DNA from 4 places in the Peribacillus sp. NPDC094092 genome. Region 4 is predicted to be linked to each of the others. Evidence: predicted binding sites of a transcription regulator. Region 4 holds the regulator's gene; each other region holds the start of a gene.

Region 1 (4,713 bases), on a different contig from region 4:
TAAATATACCAAAAACTGTATCACCTTTTCGTGATTCAGTAAAATACTGAATTACTATAAAGTTATAAGAATTAATTATTAATCCCGATTACATCTTTTTTTGTTCCTTAATCAGCTAACGTACCCATTCGTTTAGATGACCCACAATGGTACACTTCCATTGCAGAATGGGAACCATATCCGAAACATGTATAACCCCGTCCTAAAATTAGGACAGGGTTAACATAAGGCTGTTTAATTGTTGATCACCAAACTTAAAACTAATGTCGTTTAGAACTGGTTCATAAAGTTACTGCTGCGCTATCTGAATAAGATTACCGCATGTATCGTCGAAGACAGCTATTGTGACTTCGCCCATTTTTGTCGGCTCCATAGTAAACTTCACGCCGTTTTCCAATAATCGTTCGTACTCTTCATGAATATCTGCAACGCCGAACATTGTTGCCGGGATGCCATCGGCAAATATCTTCTTTTGATACTCCTGTGCGGCAGGATGCTCATTCGGTTCAAGTAAAAGCTCGGTACCTTCATGATCCTCGGGAGAAACAAGCGTGATCCACCTGAATTTCCCCATTGGAACGTCATGCTTTTTTACAAATCCAAGCTTTTCTGAGTAAAACTCCAGTGCCTTGTCTTGGTCTGATACGAATATGCTGGTAACAATGATTTTCATAATGTTTTGCCTCCTTTGATATTTGTGACGCATGGTGCTGTGCTGACAATCTGGCTGCAAGCAAAGCGGAAAATTACTCTATCCATCCCTTTAGCAAATTTTTGAGTGGTTCGTTGTTGAATATAACTACTCGATACTTTCCCTTTCGTTTTGACTTTACGAGCCCGGCATCTTCCAATACAGAAAGATGTTTAGCTATCGCTTGTCGCGAAATGGAAATGTCGTGCTTCATAATGAGACGTACCGTAAGTTCATACAACGTCAGTTCGTTGCGTTCGGATAGTTCGTCTAATATAAGCCGCCGAGTCGAGTCTCCAAGTGCCTTGAATATAGCGTCTTTGTCCCAATTCATATATCGAGTATAAGCAACCATAAAGTTGCTTGTCAAGAACAAGCAACTTTATGGTTGCATGATAAAAGAACCGTATTTTGCTTTCTTAACAAGTTAAAGTCACATACTTGTAGTTTGAACCATTATAGAAATATAATTTCAACAAAAATGTGCAATAATTCTCATTGGATCATCCAGTTAAATTTATAAGCATCTGCCCGGTTAATTCCATAAGAAAAAGGCTGCCGCAGCAACCCTTGTAGTTAATAATCCGGTTTAAATTCGAAAGGATTGCATCAAACATTCTTCATCATCTATATTTTTCTTTTTTTCTTCAAAATCTATATTCAGCGCCTTAAAAGTCTTTCTCCAAAATATAACGGCAGGAATATTCTTGGCCAATTCAACAACAAAGTAGCAACCCTTTTTTTGTTCAAACAATACCTTTAATAATGCAATGGCCATACCCTTTCTTCTATATTTTTTCAAAATAAAAATATCATTAATGCTGTAATCATATTCCTTATTTAAAAACGGCCTTTACAAGAGTAATAAAAACCCTACAATTACCTTATCTTTTTTCAAAAAATATGGTGTTACCCCTTCCCTCTTCCAAATTAATTCAAATGAATCAAATTCAAACGAACCATCTGATGATAGGTCTAAACCATCGGTATACTCCGAAAGGTCATGTAAATAAAGGGAATATAAATTCTTAAGAATATGCCTTTCATCTGCGGGAATTTGATTTAATGAAACAGTCATTAGTTATACCTCTTTTACAATTAATCAAATCTCTTAAATTATTTCGGCATAAACTTTCATTTGCCCTTCATGAACTATCCTGCCCCGTTAGTTTAAGTACATTTCTCACATTTTCACAACAATATTAATATAAATATCCAGTTTTGTTTGTATAAATATGTTTGTTTGCTATCGAATTTGATTTAATTCTTAATATATAAAACCCAAAATACTGAGTAAAAGATTTATCTTCATTTAAAATGGCTTAATAGGAATAGGGTGCATGTTTTTCACTGATACTCGTTATGTTTTGGAAACTTGAATGTATAAAAGCGAGTCTAAGATGTCATCATCAATCTTTATTTTATACTCCGAGTGTGATTGAATCCCCTTGGACGAATCTTTTTATGGATTCGCCAACAATTTTTCTTCATTTGACCCAAGCTTGATCGTGTATTCAGTCGGTATCCATAAGCCTGTATTCTCATTTCTTCCTTGGAGAACATATTTCGGGTTGTTTTTGCCCATCCGTTCTGCAGCTGTTTTCGCAAGCTTGCCTATATCACCTGTTTTGAGGCGGTTGATAATTAAACCGAGTTTCAAACTCTTAATTGTAAGCATTTCATAATCTGTGCTGCTGTCTCCCGCTACGAATATCGGACCGTATCCGCCCCGCGATTTGGAGATTGCGTGTTCAATCACTTCCACCTTACCTTCTCGAGCAGTGATCGGCCAATTGTCTTCATATTCTGCTTGAGTAATTCCTTCCTTCTTTTTTAATCTCATCCCAAAGACATTTTCCTTTGGAACGTTGTAGCCGTATTTTGGATTTGACGAAAATACCTCGACCACCTCTTCCATCGAAGCCGAAATAACAAAAACGTCAATCCCATTCTCCATAAAAGTATGCATTAAGTTTGCGATTTCCGAGGCCAGACGCAGTCCTGTTGTATAGGTAACTTGAACAGTACCGGCTTTTCCTAACATTGACCCAGGACTTATAAGCGTCACCGATGCCATTTCCGCTCCTAAATTATAATCATTTGAAGCCTCTGCAAGCTTCTGGACTTCTTCGGTCGACATGTTGGAAAATAAATAAAGCACCCATGGATATCCGATTTCAACACCGTATGTTTCCCCAATGGCTTCATACAGAAAGTACATTTTCGCTTTAAAATCTTTAAATTGATCAGTTGAATGAAGCGTTTCTAACCTCTCTTTTCCATTCATCCCATTAAAGTTGGAATAAAGAAATTCATAATCGCGCTTCAGATCCTCGGCGATTTCCTTAAGAGTGACCGCATTTCCTTGAAGGTTTTTAAACTCGTTTGAAAAGGGTCCATTCGGCACATTCTTTTTGATCACTTCATAAAACTCTTTCGGTTGCATGTTATATGCCAAGTGATCAATTTGATAAAGAAAGAGGGCCTCCTCCGTATCATTCATGATGCTCGTATGATCCCAATCAAAAACAACATAAGGTTTTCGATTTGGATCGTATCCTGTGCTTCCAGCACCATGCTTATCAATTAGGTTTTGAACAGACTTATAGGTGTCAGGAGCCCATTTCCCTTTATCCAACACTTGAATACAATGGCCCTCCCTATTTTGCGGAGTCGAAACTGCTTTTCCGCTTGCAGCCGCTCCTAAGGAAGCATACAAAAACAAGCAAATAACGATCATGCCAAATAAAGCTTTTAATTTGGTTCTATTATTCATATTATCCCCCCTGTAAAATGCAAAAGACGCCTGCCCAATAGCTCGTTATTAGCTATTGAAACAGGCGCCATTGCCGATTGATTCTTTTATGCGTAAATATTATCATGAATTTTCAAAATAGTCAAAATTTTATTCGTGGTTCTTTTCTTAACAATTGTAACTTTTTAAAACAGGATTTCTGTTATCCTTATTAATTAAGCGCCCGTTTTGCTCAAAAATCACAAAAGAGCTACATTAGTAAAGTACTGGAATTCCAAACATCGGACAACAAAATAAACAATCAACTTTTTTTTTTTGAACTAACCTGCCCCGTTAGTTCATGAAGCGATAAATATTAATAATCGCCCATATTATAATCAAGCCCCAAATCAATACTATTATTGAGCCGACTATCCAATTTTTCGGCTTACCCTTTTTCATCATTTCTTCTGCCTTAACTTCACAGTTGGTCAGTACGCTCTTTGGTATCATCTTTAATGCAATCATTACCCCTATCGGAACGAGAATTACATCGTCTAAATAGCCAAGAATGGGTATAAAATCAGGTATTAGGTCAATCGGACTGAATGCATAAGCTACAACACAAGCCGTAAATACTTTTGCATACCAAGGCACCCGTTCATCTTTACAAGCAAAGTAAAGGATAAAGATCTGTCGTTTTAGATTCCTCGCCCAAGTTTTAATTTTTTTGAACATTTTATCTCCTAATAAGCGTTAAGATTTTCTTTTCATTATAACAAAATAAATTTACTAAGATTCACTAACCTGCCCGATAGTCGCATAACTAAAAAACTGCCTTAAAGACAGTTCGACCTTAAGCTAATGTAAGATATTGAAGCTTGCTTTTTATTTAATATGGTATTTTTCCTCATTGTTTGATTTTCATGGTCGTGTACCATATCTGTCCCTCATAAAAAAGCCTAATTAATTCAAAATTGTGCCAAACAATCAATCACTTTGTCCACTCCTGATTGTTTTCCCTTTCATATGTTATTAAAGTAAGACAAGCTAATGAAAGGGGGATGTAATGATGACAAGTCGAAATTCATCGTCTCGTCAATCCAGTTCATCTCGTAGAAACAGATGCAATGGATGTGTCTGTAATACTTTACGCCGTTTGCGTCCTGGTACAGAAGTAGACGTTTTTTTATCTGGAGGCACAGTTCTTGAAGATGTGATCTTCCGTGCCTTTGACAACAATACTTGTTGTGCCCGCTTCAGAGATGAAGAGGAAGAACCTGGTACT
Region 2 (4,713 bases), 880 kb from region 4:
TCCAGGGATCTTACTGCCGATGCTGGAAGCTTTTTTGCCCTTTTTGCCTTTGGTGGTGTTCGTGCTTGCTAACGCAACGGCTTTTGGTCTCTGGTGGGGCTTTTTATTTTCTTGGATTGGTGCGGTAGCGGGTTCTTTTTTGCTCTTTTGGATTATAAGAAGATATGGTCAAATGAGGTTTTTCCGATTTTTGCAAAAGCATAAACAGGTGCAGAGGTTGATGGTATGGGTGGAAAGCCATGGATTCGGTCCTTTGTTCATATTGCTCTGCTTCCCTTTTACACCCTCGGCCATCGTTAATATCGTGGCAGGACTTTCAAAAGTCAGTCCCTTGCAATATGGACTTGCAGTAGTGGGAGGGAAAGCGGTGATGATCTTTACGATCAGCTTCGTAGGCTACGATTTAGTATCCTTAATTCATAAACCTGTGCGTACGATCATTATGGGGATTGTCATCTTTATCCTATGGTATGTGGGGAAAAGACTTGAACTCCGGTTAAATAAAAGCATGAAGAGGGAAGAAGGACAATAAATTAGTATATAAATGCAGTAGGGGTTGAACTGGATGGAAAAAACAAACAAGAATTCTTTATCCGATTGGATAAAACCAGCGATGATAGCTTTTGTTATTTACATCTTAATCCGTACATTTTTCTTTTCAAGCTATGATGTTGAAGGGGAGTCGATGCAGCCGACCCTAGAAGATGGAAATAAACTTGTCGTGAATAAAATCAATTACCAGATGCATGATATCAACCGTTTTGACATTATTGTTTTTCATGCGAATTCACAAGAAGATTATGTTAAGCGAGTTATAGGGATTGCAGGTGACCAAATTCGTTATAAAGATGATTGGCTTTACGTAAATGGTGAGAAAGTGGATGAGCCTTATCTTGAGAAATTCAAGGAAGGTTTCCCGGGACAGGACTTTACAGGTGATTTTACATTAAAAGAATTGACGGATGTGACCAAAGTCCCTGAGGGCAAGCTTTTTGTCATGGGTGATAATCGTCTTGAAAGTGCTGACAGCCGTCACTTTGGTTATATACCGGTTGAAAATGTTGTCGGTAAAGTGGATGTTCGATATTGGCCGGTCAAAGAATTCAATTATAAATTTACAGGTGAATGATCGTGGAAGCCCCAAATTATGTGGGCTTTTTCTTTTGGGGAAAAACACGAACGTACGATTGGTGTTTTTTAAAGTGAAACGGTAAAATAATAGAAAGTAAATCTAATTGGAAACAGAAACCTAGTCATGGTGACTAATGTATTTCTGGTATGATGAATCTAGATATTATGTTGTAAGGGGGAAAAAGAGATGTCACTCCGTTTTTTACTGGGAAGATCGGGTGCAGGGAAAACTTCGAATATATTGGACGAAATTCGATCTAAATTGGCAGAAGATCCCGAAGGAAATCCAATTATCTACCTCGTTCCTGATCAGATGACGTTTCTATCTGAATATAAATTAATTAAAACACCAGGCCTTGCCGGAATGATCCGGACACAGGTTTTTAGTTTTAGCAGGCTTGCTTGGCGCGTTCTTCAGGAGACCGGGGGGATGAGCAGGCTGCATTTGGACAGCGTTGGCGTTAATATGTTGATTCGGAAGATCATGGATGATAAAAAGGACGAGTTAAAGATGTTCCGTCGTTCTGCTGATAAGCAGGGGTTCATTGCACAGATGGAGCTAATGCTGGCTGAGTTCAAGCAGTATTGCATCCAACCTGATGACATTCAAAACCATTTGGCCAAAACCTCACAGGCCGGCAGCGGCATTCAGGATAAACTGCATGATCTGGAATTGGTCTATCAGGCTTTTGAGGATGAAATGGTTAACAAATATTTAGATTCCGAAGACTACTTCACTTTGCTGATCGAGAAAATGGCAGATTCTTTCTATATAAGGGATGCGGATATATATATCGATGGTTTTTATAGTTTGACTCCACAGGAACTGCTTATTGTGGAAGAAATGATCAAGCTGTGCAGAAGTGTAACGATTTCACTGACGTTAGATCAGCCCTACAGACAATATGCTCCGGATGATTTGCAGTTGTTCAGGCAAACGGGAAATCTATATCATCACCTTTATCAGGCTGGATTGAGGAATGGCATACCGATTTCAGAAGATCGAATCTTAAAAGGAACGGAAAGGTTTGGAAAGAGCCCGGGACTGAATCATCTGGAAACTTATTTTGCCATTCGGCCTGCCAAAGCGTTTGGGCAGTCGCCTGATGTAACGATCGCCCAGGCAGTTAACCGCAGAGCCGAGATTGAAGGAGTTGCCCGGGACATCTTGTCGCTGGTCAGGCAGAAACAGCACCGTTTCAGCGATATTGCGATTTTAGTCAGGAATGGAGAAGCGTACGCAGATATTTTACAAACCGTTTTTCGGGATTATCAAATTCCCTTGTTCGTCGATTCCAAAAGGACGATGCTGAATCATCCTCTGATTGAACTGATTCGTTCCACTTTGGAGATCATCAATGGCTATTGGCGCTATGAGCCGGTATTTCGTGCAATCAAGACGGAGCTTCTATTTCCGCTCCAAAATAACTTTGATAGAATGCGCGAACAGGTGGATAAGCTGGAAAACTATGTGCTGGCCCGTGGCATTAAAGGAAGCAGGTGGACGTCCAAAGATCGTTGGACATACCGGCGCTTCCGCGGACTGGAACTCGAGGACCGGAATCAAACGGATAAGGAAATGCAGCTTGAACAAGAGTTGAATGAGCTGAAGCAATTATTTACCGAGCCCATCTTGAAGCTTTCAAAACGTGTTAAAAAGGCTATTAATGGAAGGGAATTGTGTGAAGCCCTATATCTATATCTTGAAGAATTGCATGTACCGGAAAAATTGGAAAAGCTGAAACAAGAGGCAGAAGAAGCAGGTGATCTGGTATCGGCAAGAGAGCATGAGCAAACATGGAATGCAGTTGTCGACCTATTGGACCAATTCGTCGAACTGCTGAGCGGGGAAGAGCTTTCCCTGAAACAGTTTGCAGTTATCATTGAAGCTGGTCTGGAGTCTCTTGAATTTTCTTTGGTACCGCCTGCAATTGACCAAGTATTGGTTGCCAATCTAGATTTATCACGCCTGGATGATGTGAAGACAGCTTTTGTTATCGGCCTGAACGAAGGGGTCGTGCCAGGAAAAGCTGTATCTGACGGGATATTTTCAGATAGTGATCGTGAGGTGCTGCTGGCTGGTGGACTTGATGTTGCCCCAAGTTCAAAAGTGCGCCTCCTGGATGAAGAATTTACAGCGTACAAAGCATTTACTACGCCGGCTGAGGCCCTTTATTTATCATATCCTCTTGCCGATGAGGAAGGAAAGGCACTTTTACCCTCATCGTATTTGAAACGGGTAAGGGACGTATTGCCCAACGTGTCTGATGTGCATTATATGAACGATCCATCCGATTTGCCTGCTGAAGAACAGGTGAAATATGCTGCAAATCATGATGTGGCCCTTTCGTACCTGGCTGCCCAATTGCAGCTGAAAAAAAGGAACTATCCAATCCATTCACTATGGTGGGATGTATATAATGCCATTTTGGATGATGAAATGGCCGGTCCTTCAGCAACTAAGGTTTTATCGAGCCTTTTTTATCAAAATAGGACAAAGAAATTATCTGAGGAAACAAGTAAGCAATTATACGGTGAGAGCATTCTTACGAGTGTATCCCGGATGGAAATGTTCAATAGCTGCCCGTTTTCCCATTATGCCGCTCATGGCTTGAAATTGCGGGAACGGCAAATTTTCCGTTTGGATGCCCCGGATATAGGCGAGATGTTCCATGGCGCGTTGAAAATGATTTCGGATTATTTAAAGGACCATGATATTCCTTGGTCTGCATTGACCCCGGAACAATGCTTGGAGCTGGCCAGGATGGCTGTGGAGAGACTTGCTCCTAAACTCCAAAATCAGATTTTGTTAAGTACGAACCGCCATCACTATTTACGCAGGAAACTGGAAAATGTGATTGGCCGGGCCTCGATCGTATTGAGTGAACATGCAAAGGTAAGCGGTTTTGCCCCAGTCGGATTAGAACTTGGATTCGGAAAAAATGGCGAGCTTCCTCCACTTTCTTTCACATTGAAAAACGGTACGAAGATGGAATTGATCGGGCGGATTGACCGCGTGGATAAAGCGGAAGAAGATGAGGGTGTCTATTTGCGTGTGCTCGATTATAAGTCGAGTGAAAAGGAACTGAACATGAGTGAAGTGTATTATGGACTCGCGCTGCAAATGTTGACATACCTAGATATCGTTGTCACCCATTCCAAGTCGCTTATAGGAAAAGAAGCGATTCCAGCTGGCGTTTTGTATTTTCATGTGCATAATCCCGTTGTCAAATCAAAGGGAATGCTCAGTTTGGATAAAATTGAGGAAGAAATTTATAAAAGTTTTAAAATGAATGGACTTGTACTGGATCATTCAAATGTCATTCAGATGATGGATACTACGCTTGATATTGATAATTCGGGTAAGTCGGATATCATCCCAGCTGGATTTAAAAAGGACGGATCGCTCCTTGCGGCTTCCAAAGTTGCCAGTAGGGAAGAGTTTTCGCTTCTGAATCATCATGTGCGCCGCATTTATCAGGAGGCTGGTGATCGAATGGTCGATGGTGATGTGGATATAACCCCATATAAATTAAAGGAGAAAACGCCGTGTACTTTCTGTTCCTTTAAATCTGTATGCCA
Region 3 (4,713 bases), on a different contig from region 4:
GGTTACGTGTGATTCATCCACGACCAATAGGAAGTCCTCTGGAAAGTAATCCATTAAAGTGTATGGTGTCGCACCTGCTGGACGAAGGGTTAAATGGCGGGAATAATTCTCGATCCCTGAACAAAAGCCCATTTCCCGCATCATTTCCAAATCATAACGGGTCCGCTGCTCCAAGCGCTGTGCTTCGAGGAGTTTTTCATCATCCCTTAATTCCTTCAATCGCTCTTCCAGTTCCGTTTCGATATTTTGAATGGCTATCCGCATTTTCTCTTCGCGAGTTACGAAGTGGGAGGCCGGGAAAATCGCGATATGTTCCCGTTCACCGGTAATTTCACCAGTCAGGGCATCCACTTCACGGATACGGTCAATCTCATCCCCGAAAAACTCGACCCGTACGCAATGTTCATCACGTGAAGCCGGGAAAATTTCGACCACGTCGCCGCGAACGCGGAAGGTCCCCCGTTGGAAAGCAATATCATTCCTCTCATATTGAATGTCCACGAGTCTGTGCAGCAAGGCATTCCGGTCTATTTCCATGCCTGTCCGGAGGGAAACAACCATCTCCTTGTACTCTTCAGGGGAACCGAGCCCGTATATGCACGAAACGCTGGCAATGATGATGACATCTTTCCTTTCGAACAGAGAAGAGGTTGCCGAGTGACGCAGTTTATCGATTTCATCATTGATGCTAGCATCTTTTTCGATGAATGTATCCGTGGATGGAACATAAGCCTCTGGCTGGTAGTAATCATAGTAGCTGACGAAGTATTCGACGGCATTATTAGGGAAGAACTCTTTGAACTCACTGTAAAGCTGCCCTGCCAACGTTTTATTGTGGGCAATGACAAGAGTCGGTTTATTGATTCGTTGAATTACATTGGAAACGGTGAACGTTTTCCCTGTCCCCGTTGCCCCCAATAACGTCTGCATTTCCTTGCCTTCCTTAATCCCTTCGACCAGCATGTCAATCGCTGCCGGTTGATCTCCTTGAGGAGAGTATTTTGAGACTAACTCAAACTTATCCTTCACCAAGCATAGCCTCCTATTGAAATATTTTTATATGAAAACGGGACATGCCTATATCCCTTCTATTTATTCCGGTTTAATAAAGCATATATACACATTCTACCACAATAGCCTTAAAACAAACCAGCAATAAGCGAACATCCATTCTATTTTCGTTTTATGGACTTCATGATGCATGGAGGGGGATGACATGTTTGAGTACAAAAAAAGCACCTTTTGTGTCAGGCGCTCTTGGATGTACGTTTCATCATTCTTTTTGATAACCAAAACCCCACTGTCAGGGATAAGGCATCGACGATGATCAATAAATTTGTATGCGTATAACCTTTATATGCGGAAGCTGTAATCAAGGCAACAGTTAAAACAAGGCCCACGACATTGTTATAGGTGACTCTTGAAAACAGCATGACAAGTAGACAGGGAAGGAAAAGGGCAGAAAGAATTTTAATCATTTTTTCATCTCCTTTATTAAGAGAAAAATAGAGTAGTTTCAGTTTAAATGATTATCAAGTTTTTTGCCAATCAATTTCCTACTCGATTTTCAAGGCATCATCAGAAGAGCATCCCACACATCCTCCAATTATGCCCATAAAAAAAAGAGGCAAACCCCTTTAAAGGGAAGTTTGCTTCTTTTTCAGTCCAATCAATATGGATCGGCTTCATGTCCTTTTCTAACGGAGTCCTCAGGGTTATCCGTCCCTCCCAGAGGTTTTGAAGAGTCCGTATGTTCAGAAGCAGAAGCCAGCCCCTCTTTCAATCTGCGGCCATACTCTTCATCGGCCTCCTCGGCAAGGGCTATCATTTTTTCCTGAATGCGCTTGTCGGCAGGAGCCAATGCCGCCACTAAATTGGAAATCAAATCGTCTTTTTCCCAATCCTCGAATTCACGGAATGTTTCCCCGGCCTGTTTCGTATTGTTTTGGCGATCGATCGTTTCACGAACAAGTTTCCCTTCCACCATAGGTGTATACTCCTTGCCCGTCTGCTTGGCCTCTTTCAAGCCGCCGACAGTTGATGGTTCGTAGTTGATGTGAGGGCTTTGGCTGCCTCTGCCAACTTCATATTGCATCTGTCCGCCCGTCTGATTCGTGGCTGTTCGTTTCTTTGGAGCATTAATCGGCAACTGCAGATAATTCGCACCGACACGGTGGCGCTGTGTATCGGAATAAGAGAATGTACGTCCCTGTAACATCTTATCATCAGAAAAGTCCAGTCCATCCACAAGGACACCAGTGCCGAATGCAGCCTGTTCGACTTCAGTGAAATAGTCTTCAGGGTTTTTATTCAATACCATCGTACCGACGTGCAGCCACGGGAACTCATCTTTCGGCCAGATTTTCGTATCATCCAGCGGATCAAAATCCAGCTCAGGATGATCATCATCACTCATGATCTGTACGTTAAGATCCCATTCAGGATAGTCCCCTCGTTCGATCGCTTCATATAGATCCTGTGTGGCATGATTGAAATTCGTAGCTTGAATTTCATTTGCCTCTTGCTGTGTCAGGTTCTTGATCCCTTGTTTCGGTTCCCAATGATACTTGACAAGCACCGCTTTCCCTTCCTCGTTCACCCATTTATAAGTATTGACCCCTGACCCCTGCATCATGCGGTAGTTTGCCGGGATGCCCCATGGGGAAAACACAAAGGTAACCATATGGAATGTTTCAGGCGAACTCGCGCAAAAATCGAAAATCCTCCTTCCGTCCTGAATATTCGTGACCGGATCCGGTTTGAAGGCATGAATCAAATCCGGGAATTTCATTGCATCACGGATAAAGAAAATTTTCAAGTTATTGCCTACAAGGTCCCAGTTGCCATCTTCCGTATAAAATTTAACGGCAAATCCCCTTGGGTCACGTAACGTTTCCGGGGACGTTCCTCCATGAATAACGGATGAAAATCTCACGAATACCGGGGTCTTTTTACCCTCTTCCTGAAAAACCTTCGCTCGCGTATATTTTGAAATCGGCTCGTCCCCCGCTTTGCCGGTCGGAACGAAATATCCATGTGCACCTGCACCGCGGGCATGCACGACCCGCTCAGGGATGCGCTCCCTATCGAAGTGGCTGATCTTTTCCAGGAAATCATAGTTCTCAAGTGTACTAGGACCTCTGTTCCCTACAGTTCTAATACTCTGGTTATTCGTTACCGGGTGACCTTGCCTGTTCGTTAAAGTTTCTTCCGATTCTTCATTTGTTTTTTTGGATTTATCGGACAAAAAAACCCCTCCTCTGTTAATAAATGCCATAACACTACTATACTTTCCCCCATCTCCTATATTTCACTCTTCAATCTTCAAATTTAATTGAAAAAGTTAAATTCCCCCTATATATCGCTGATCATTTGTTTATGCCATTGATAACTGGTGCAAATCATATAATGAAAAGAAAGCCTTTAAGCATTTAGTGGAAACATGGAATGAACACACCCATTTTTGTATAGGGCAACATCGCTCCATTATAATGATCTAAGGATAAAAAATTCAAAAAGCGGGGTGTCTTCATTGGACGAATCAATAATAGGAAGACTTGGCAGGATGATGACCGGAAAAACCAGTCGTTGGGTTGTCATTGCTGTATGGATAATTGCAGCAATCGCATTAACCTTCACATTGCCTGCCGTTAATGATCGAACAGCAAATAATGCTGCAGACTTGCCTGAGGACTCACCTTCTGTCGTGGCTGATGAACTTATTAAAGAAGAGTTTCCAAGATCCTCCGGATTACCCGCCCTCCTTACATGGCATCGGGAAAGCGGACTGACAGAGACCGACTTGGCTGAAATCCAGTACCTTTCCAAAGAACTGTCAGATAACCCATTGACACAGCAATCTTTTTTACCGCCGCTTCATGAAATGCCGTTGCCTGCGCTTCAAAAATCGGTTTCAGAAGATGGAACGACTTTCGTACAGCCGCTTTTCTTTAAGGAAAAGACCGAGACTGAAATTCTCGAAAAAAATCTTGAAAGCATCAATGAAGCAGTTTCGGAACGCATTGGTTCGGACCCTTTCAAGGTCCCGACAGGTTCAGGTGAATTATCCCTTCGAGTGACAGGCCCTGTTGGGATATCCGTCGATGCCACGGGTTTATTTTCAGGTGCTGATTTCAAATTGCTACTAGCGACAGTAATACTTGTACTTGTTGTCTTATTACTCATTTACCGCTCCCCCCTTTTAGCCATCATTCCTCTAATCGGAGTGGGCTTCGCCTATATTGTCACAAGCCCGATTCTTGGATTCATGGCAGATCATGGTTGGATCACAGTCGATTCACAGGCCATCTCAATCATGACCGTATTATTATTCGGTGCCGGAACGGATTATTGTCTATTTTTAATCTCTCACTACAGAAGTGAATTAAGGAATCATGAAAGCAAACGGAGAGCCATGATCGCCGCATTTAAAGATTCATCAGGCGCCATTGCGATGAGCGGACTTACGATCGTCATCTCCCTGCTAACATTGCTTGTAGCCAAATACGGAGCCTACCACCGTTTCGCTGTACCATTCAGCTTATCCATTTTAATCATGATGCTGGCAGCTTTAACACTTGTACCGGCATTGCTTTCTGTATTCGGAAGGGCTTCCTTCTTCCCGATCGTTCCGCGTACACCTGAAATGGAGGAAGCACGTGCTAAGAAAAAGGGGAAAGCCGTCAAAAAGCATAAAGAAGGCCGCATCGGTAA
Region 4 (4,713 bases):
GAATGGCAATTACTGCATCCCAAAAGTTTGTATGAATGGTTGGGAAGTCCATAATTTCACCACCTTAAAATGAAGTTATCAAAATTAATTTTCACTTTTTATCAAGGCTTTATACAATAATAAGTAAATTCATATTTAAAACTAATAAATAAAAGGGTATGCACCATTTTTTGAAGATTTTCAGAATTCAATTTTAAAGCCGTCAATCCATATTATTCGCGGATTGGTGGCTTTTTTTTGTGATATCGGTAATTAAAGTAAAAATATATTCAGTACAAAAGAAGGCTTTAAGGGCGAGTCTGTCATTATCCAGGCAAAAATGATTTTAACAGTGAGCGGTATTTCAACGCTCTCCTTCCTTATGAATGAGCTTCTTTCCAAAGTATTTATAACAAGAGGGATAGTGAACTTTACATCCGCTATAAATGATGTAATTTTCACACGTAAATCGATTCTATTAAAAAAATATATCAAAACCTACTCTTCCATATGCATATTGAGAGAATCCGGAACATAAATTAAACAAACAAAAAAAGCGCGGGTAGCGCTTTTAGTGTATTTGCCTATATAAGCCTATTACTTTTCCAAGTATCGAAACATCTCGTAAAATAATGGGTTCCATATTTGAGTTCTCAGGCTGCAGCCTTATGTAATCCGGTTCCTTAAAGAATCGTTTTACAGTGGCTTCATCATCTTCCGTCATGGCCACGACGATATCTCCATTATTGGCATTGCTTTGTTGTTTCACGATGACATAGTCTCCATCATGAATTCCAGCTTCGATCATACTTTCACCCATGATTTCCAGCATGAATACATGGTCATCATGTGGAACCATGCTTTCGGGAAGCGGAAAGTATTCTTCTATGTTCTCGATGGCCGTTATAGGCATGCCCGCTGTTACTTTTCCAAGTAACGGCACGTTCACGACATTGGCTTTGGGAATGTTGTTCGCTTCCTCCGAATTCATTATTTCAATGGCCCTTGGCTTGGTTGGGTCGCGTCTAATCAGGCCTTTACTTTCCAGGCGGGATAAATGTCCGTGAACTGTTGAACTTGATGCAAGTCCCACTGCTTCGCCAATCTCCCGTACGGAAGGTGGATACCCTTTTTGGCGAACCTCTTCTTTGATGAAATCAAGAATATCTTGCTGCCGTTTTGATAGTTTAGTCATTTGTGCACCTCTTCCCCAATGTTCTTTGCTATATTATAGCATGGCCCCAAAGTCTATACAAACATAAGTTCGAATTTAGTTGTTGACTGAAACAAACGTTCGTATTATAATTTGATCATAACATACGAACGAACATTCGCTTTGGAGGGATATTTATGAAAAAATTATACAAAAATTATATTTATACGATTCTATTAGCGGGATCCGTATTCATCTTTTCAATTTTATTCTCTTGTACATTGAACAATGATCAAAAAAATGATTTCCTTTCCATAGAAGTAAGTGAAGGTGACACCCTATGGGGAATTGCCGAAGAATATGAAGAAGCAAATTTGACAAAGAAAGAATTCATTGGTTGGATAGAAGAGCATAATGGAGTACGGGCGGAGTCGATTAAACCTGGTCAAGTCATCGTCATACCGGTTAAGGGGGAAGAACTTGTCCAGAATTTGGCCAGTGAGCAGTGAAGGTAGGGTATTATGAAAGCGGTAATCTATTGTAGGGTCAGCACAGAAAAAGAGTCACAGGAAACATCATTGGCAAGGCAGGAAGATGAATTAGTCAAATTGGCAGAAAAGATGGATGTTGAAGTCATTTCCATAATAAAAGAACAGGCAAGTGGTTATGAGTTGAATCGGGATGGCATTTTTGACATGCTCGAACTATTTAAAACCAAAGAAGCTGAAGTATTATTAATCCAGGACGAAACAAGGCTGGGAAGAGGGAATGCCAAAATAGCGCTTTTCCATGTCATCCTTAAAGAAGATGTGAAAATTTATACGCTCTCACACGATGGGGAACTTGAGCTATCTGATTCGGATGCGATGGTCATCCAGATAGTCGGAATTGTAGAAGAATACCAAAGGAAACTACATAATCTTAAAATAAAGCGCGGGATGATGAGGGCCGTTGAAAAAGGGTATCGTCCTCAAAAAAACCTTCGGAATCAAAGGAATTCCACTGGAAGGGACCGTAAGGATATCCCTATAGAGGAAATTATTAAACTTCGGGCCAATGGTTTGACATTTGCAGAGATCGCAGCAACTTTAAGGGGCTTTGGATACAATGTATCTAAGGCAACTGTAAACAGGCGTTTCCTCGAACATCAACTGAATACACTGGATAGTCAATCATAGAACTTGTAATTTCGTTATTTTTTTAATACCATGACAATATCCGCAGATTATGAAGGAGCGAAATTATGTTATCAAAAGAGAAATTAGCCCGTATTAATGAACTTTCTAAAAAGGCAAAGGCTGAAGGTTTGACGGAAGTTGAGGCGAAAGAGCAAACCCAATTGAGAAGTGAGTATTTGGAAACATTCAGAAAGTCCATGACCAATACGTTAGAGCATGTGAAAGTCGTGGATCCAGAAGGTAATGATGTCACTCCTCAAAAGATTAAAAATATAAAAGAAAAAAGAAACTTACATTAATACTGCTTGGATTCTGCTGATGGAACATGCCATTTGAGGACTCTATTAGCATATAGGAGTAAAAAGAGAGTGCATTCATGTATGTATTCTCCTATTTAGTTTAATCTAAATAGGGGACTTCTCTTATTTCTAGAAAATTGTAATATTGGGGCAGTAAATAGTGATTTTAGTTGTGATATTAAGCTTGTCACTATAATATAAAGAGGTACATTACAGGAAGGGATGTTTTTACGAGATGTTAGATAAATTAGATGCACTATCTATTAATACGATTCGTACATTATCGATTGATGCAATTGAAAAGGCTAATTCTGGCCATCCAGGTATGCCGATGGGTGCAGCGCCGATGGCGTATAAACTATGGACCGAATATATGAACCATAACCCGAAAAATCCAGATTGGTTTAATAGAGACCGCTTTGTTCTTTCAGCTGGTCATGGCTCTATGCTGTTATACAGCCTTCTTCATTTATCTGGCTATGGCTTATCTATCGATGATTTGAAAAGCTTCCGCCAATGGGGTAGTAAAACTCCAGGACATCCTGAATACGGACATACCGCTGGTGTAGATGCAACTACTGGTCCGCTTGGACAAGGAATTGCCATGGCAGTCGGAATGGCAATGGCAGAACGTCACTTGGCAGAAAGCTATAACCGCGATTCTTATAATGTGGTCGATCATTATACATATAGCATTTGTGGAGATGGGGATTTAATGGAAGGCGTCTCTGCAGAAGCGGCTTCATTAGCTGGACATCTGCAACTCGGAAGACTTGTTGTTTTATATGATTCTAATGATATTTCCCTTGACGGAGACTTAAGTCAATCATTTAGTGAAAGCGTAGCGGACCGGTTCAAATCTTATGGGTGGCAATATATCCGCGTTGAGGATGGGAACGATCTTCAGGAAATTGCTAAAGCGATTGAAGAAGCGAAAACCGACGATGCACGCCCGACTTTAATCGAAGTGAAAACGGTAATTGGTTACGGTTCACCAAACCGTTCAGGTAAATCTGCTGTTCACGGCGCTCCGCTTGGTGCTGATGAGCTGAAATTGACAAAAGAAGCATATAAATGGACATTCGAAGAGGACTTCCATGTTCCGGAAGAAGTTTATTCACACTTCAATGAAGCTGTTGTTGATGCAGGCGCTAAAAAAGAAGAAGCTTGGAATGAATTGTTTAAAAATTACAAAGAAGCACATCCTGAGTTAGCAGAGCAATTGGAGCTTGCCATTAAAGGTGAACTGCCTGCAGAATGGGATCAGGAAATTCCAGTCTATGAAGAAGGTAAGACATTAGCTTCCCGTGCTTCAAGTGGGGAAGTACTAAATGCGATTGCCAAAAAGGTCCCTAGTTTCATTGGGGGTTCTGCGGATTTAGCGGGCTCTAATAATACTGCCATCAAAGGTGAGACAGATCTATTACCTGGTAATTACAGTGGCCGTAATATATGGTTCGGTGTACGTGAATTCGCTATGGGTGCTGCTTTAAATGGAATGGCACTTCATGGTGGATTAAAGGTTTACGGAGGAACATTCTTTGTATTCTCAGATTATCTTCGTCCTGCCATAAGAATGGCAGCACTAATGGGACTGCCTGTAAACTATGTGTTCACTCATGACAGCATTGCTGTAGGGGAAGACGGACCGACTCATGAGCCAATCGAACAATTAGCATCATTGCGCGCAATGCCTAACCTAGGGGTCATACGTCCAGCTGATGGCAATGAAACGGCAGCAGCCTGGAAAGTGGCAATGGAGTCTACAAATAAACCAACTGCTCTTGTACTGACTCGTCAAGGATTGCCAACAATAAAAGACACTTTCGAGACTGCATATGAAGGTGTGAAAAAAGGTGCTTACATCATCTCTGCTTCTAAGAAAGAAGTAGCCGATGCATTACTTCTTGCAACTGGTTCGGAAGTGAACTTGGCTGTGGAAGCACAGAATGCTTTAGCGAACGAAGGTATTGATGTTTCGGTAATCAGCATGCCGTCATGGGATCGATTTGAAACTCAATCTAAAGAATATAAACAAAGCGTAATCAATCCGGCAGTGAAAAAACGTCTAGCCATCGAAGTGGCTTCACCATTTGGCTGGGAT

The links. The regulator LexA, encoded in region 4, represses DNA repair genes until DNA is damaged. The targets are predictions, from matches to a motif close to CGAACATATGTTCG.
Region 1: ACQKNS_RS08970 (haloacid dehalogenase-like hydrolase) is a predicted target of LexA. The motif match lies at 3,590-3,603, and genes of this name have one in related genera.
Region 2: addB (helicase-exonuclease AddAB subunit AddB) is a predicted target of LexA. The motif match lies at 1,177-1,190, and genes of this name have one in related genera.
Region 3: uvrB (excinuclease ABC subunit UvrB) is a predicted target of LexA. The motif match lies at 1,161-1,174, and genes of this name have one in related genera.

What each region holds. Positions count from the first base shown of each region.
Region 1 covers NZ_JBNNUC010000002.1:325-5,037, reverse strand. The annotation lists gene ACQKNS_RS08985 (VOC family protein) at 290-673, opposite strand; gene ACQKNS_RS08980 (ArsR/SmtB family transcription factor) at 747-1,025, opposite strand; partial or broken gene ACQKNS_RS08975 (GNAT family N-acetyltransferase) at 1,281-1,769, opposite strand; gene ACQKNS_RS08970 (haloacid dehalogenase-like hydrolase) at 2,154-3,467, opposite strand; gene ACQKNS_RS08965 (YkvA family protein) at 3,780-4,163, opposite strand; gene ACQKNS_RS08960 (hydrolase) at 4,498-4,713, shown strand, end outside.
Region 2 covers NZ_JBNNUC010000001.1:1,443,734-1,448,446, reverse strand. The annotation lists gene ACQKNS_RS06930 (TVP38/TMEM64 family protein) at 1-532, shown strand, start outside; gene lepB (signal peptidase I) at 566-1,129, shown strand; gene addB (helicase-exonuclease AddAB subunit AddB) at 1,319-4,713, shown strand, end outside.
Region 3 covers NZ_JBNNUC010000003.1:263,920-268,632, forward strand. The annotation lists gene uvrB (excinuclease ABC subunit UvrB) at 1-1,029, opposite strand, end outside; gene ACQKNS_RS16965 (CsbA family protein) at 1,248-1,478, opposite strand; gene ACQKNS_RS16970 (catalase) at 1,670-3,247, opposite strand; gene ACQKNS_RS16975 (MMPL family transporter) at 3,533-4,713, shown strand, end outside.
Region 4 covers NZ_JBNNUC010000001.1:562,728-567,440, reverse strand. The annotation lists gene ACQKNS_RS02670 (hypothetical protein) at 1-52, opposite strand, end outside; gene lexA (transcriptional repressor LexA) at 551-1,174, opposite strand; gene yneA (cell division suppressor protein YneA) at 1,330-1,641, shown strand; gene ACQKNS_RS02655 (YneB family resolvase-like protein) at 1,654-2,310, shown strand; gene ACQKNS_RS02650 (DUF896 domain-containing protein) at 2,376-2,609, shown strand; gene tkt (transketolase) at 2,845-4,713, shown strand, end outside.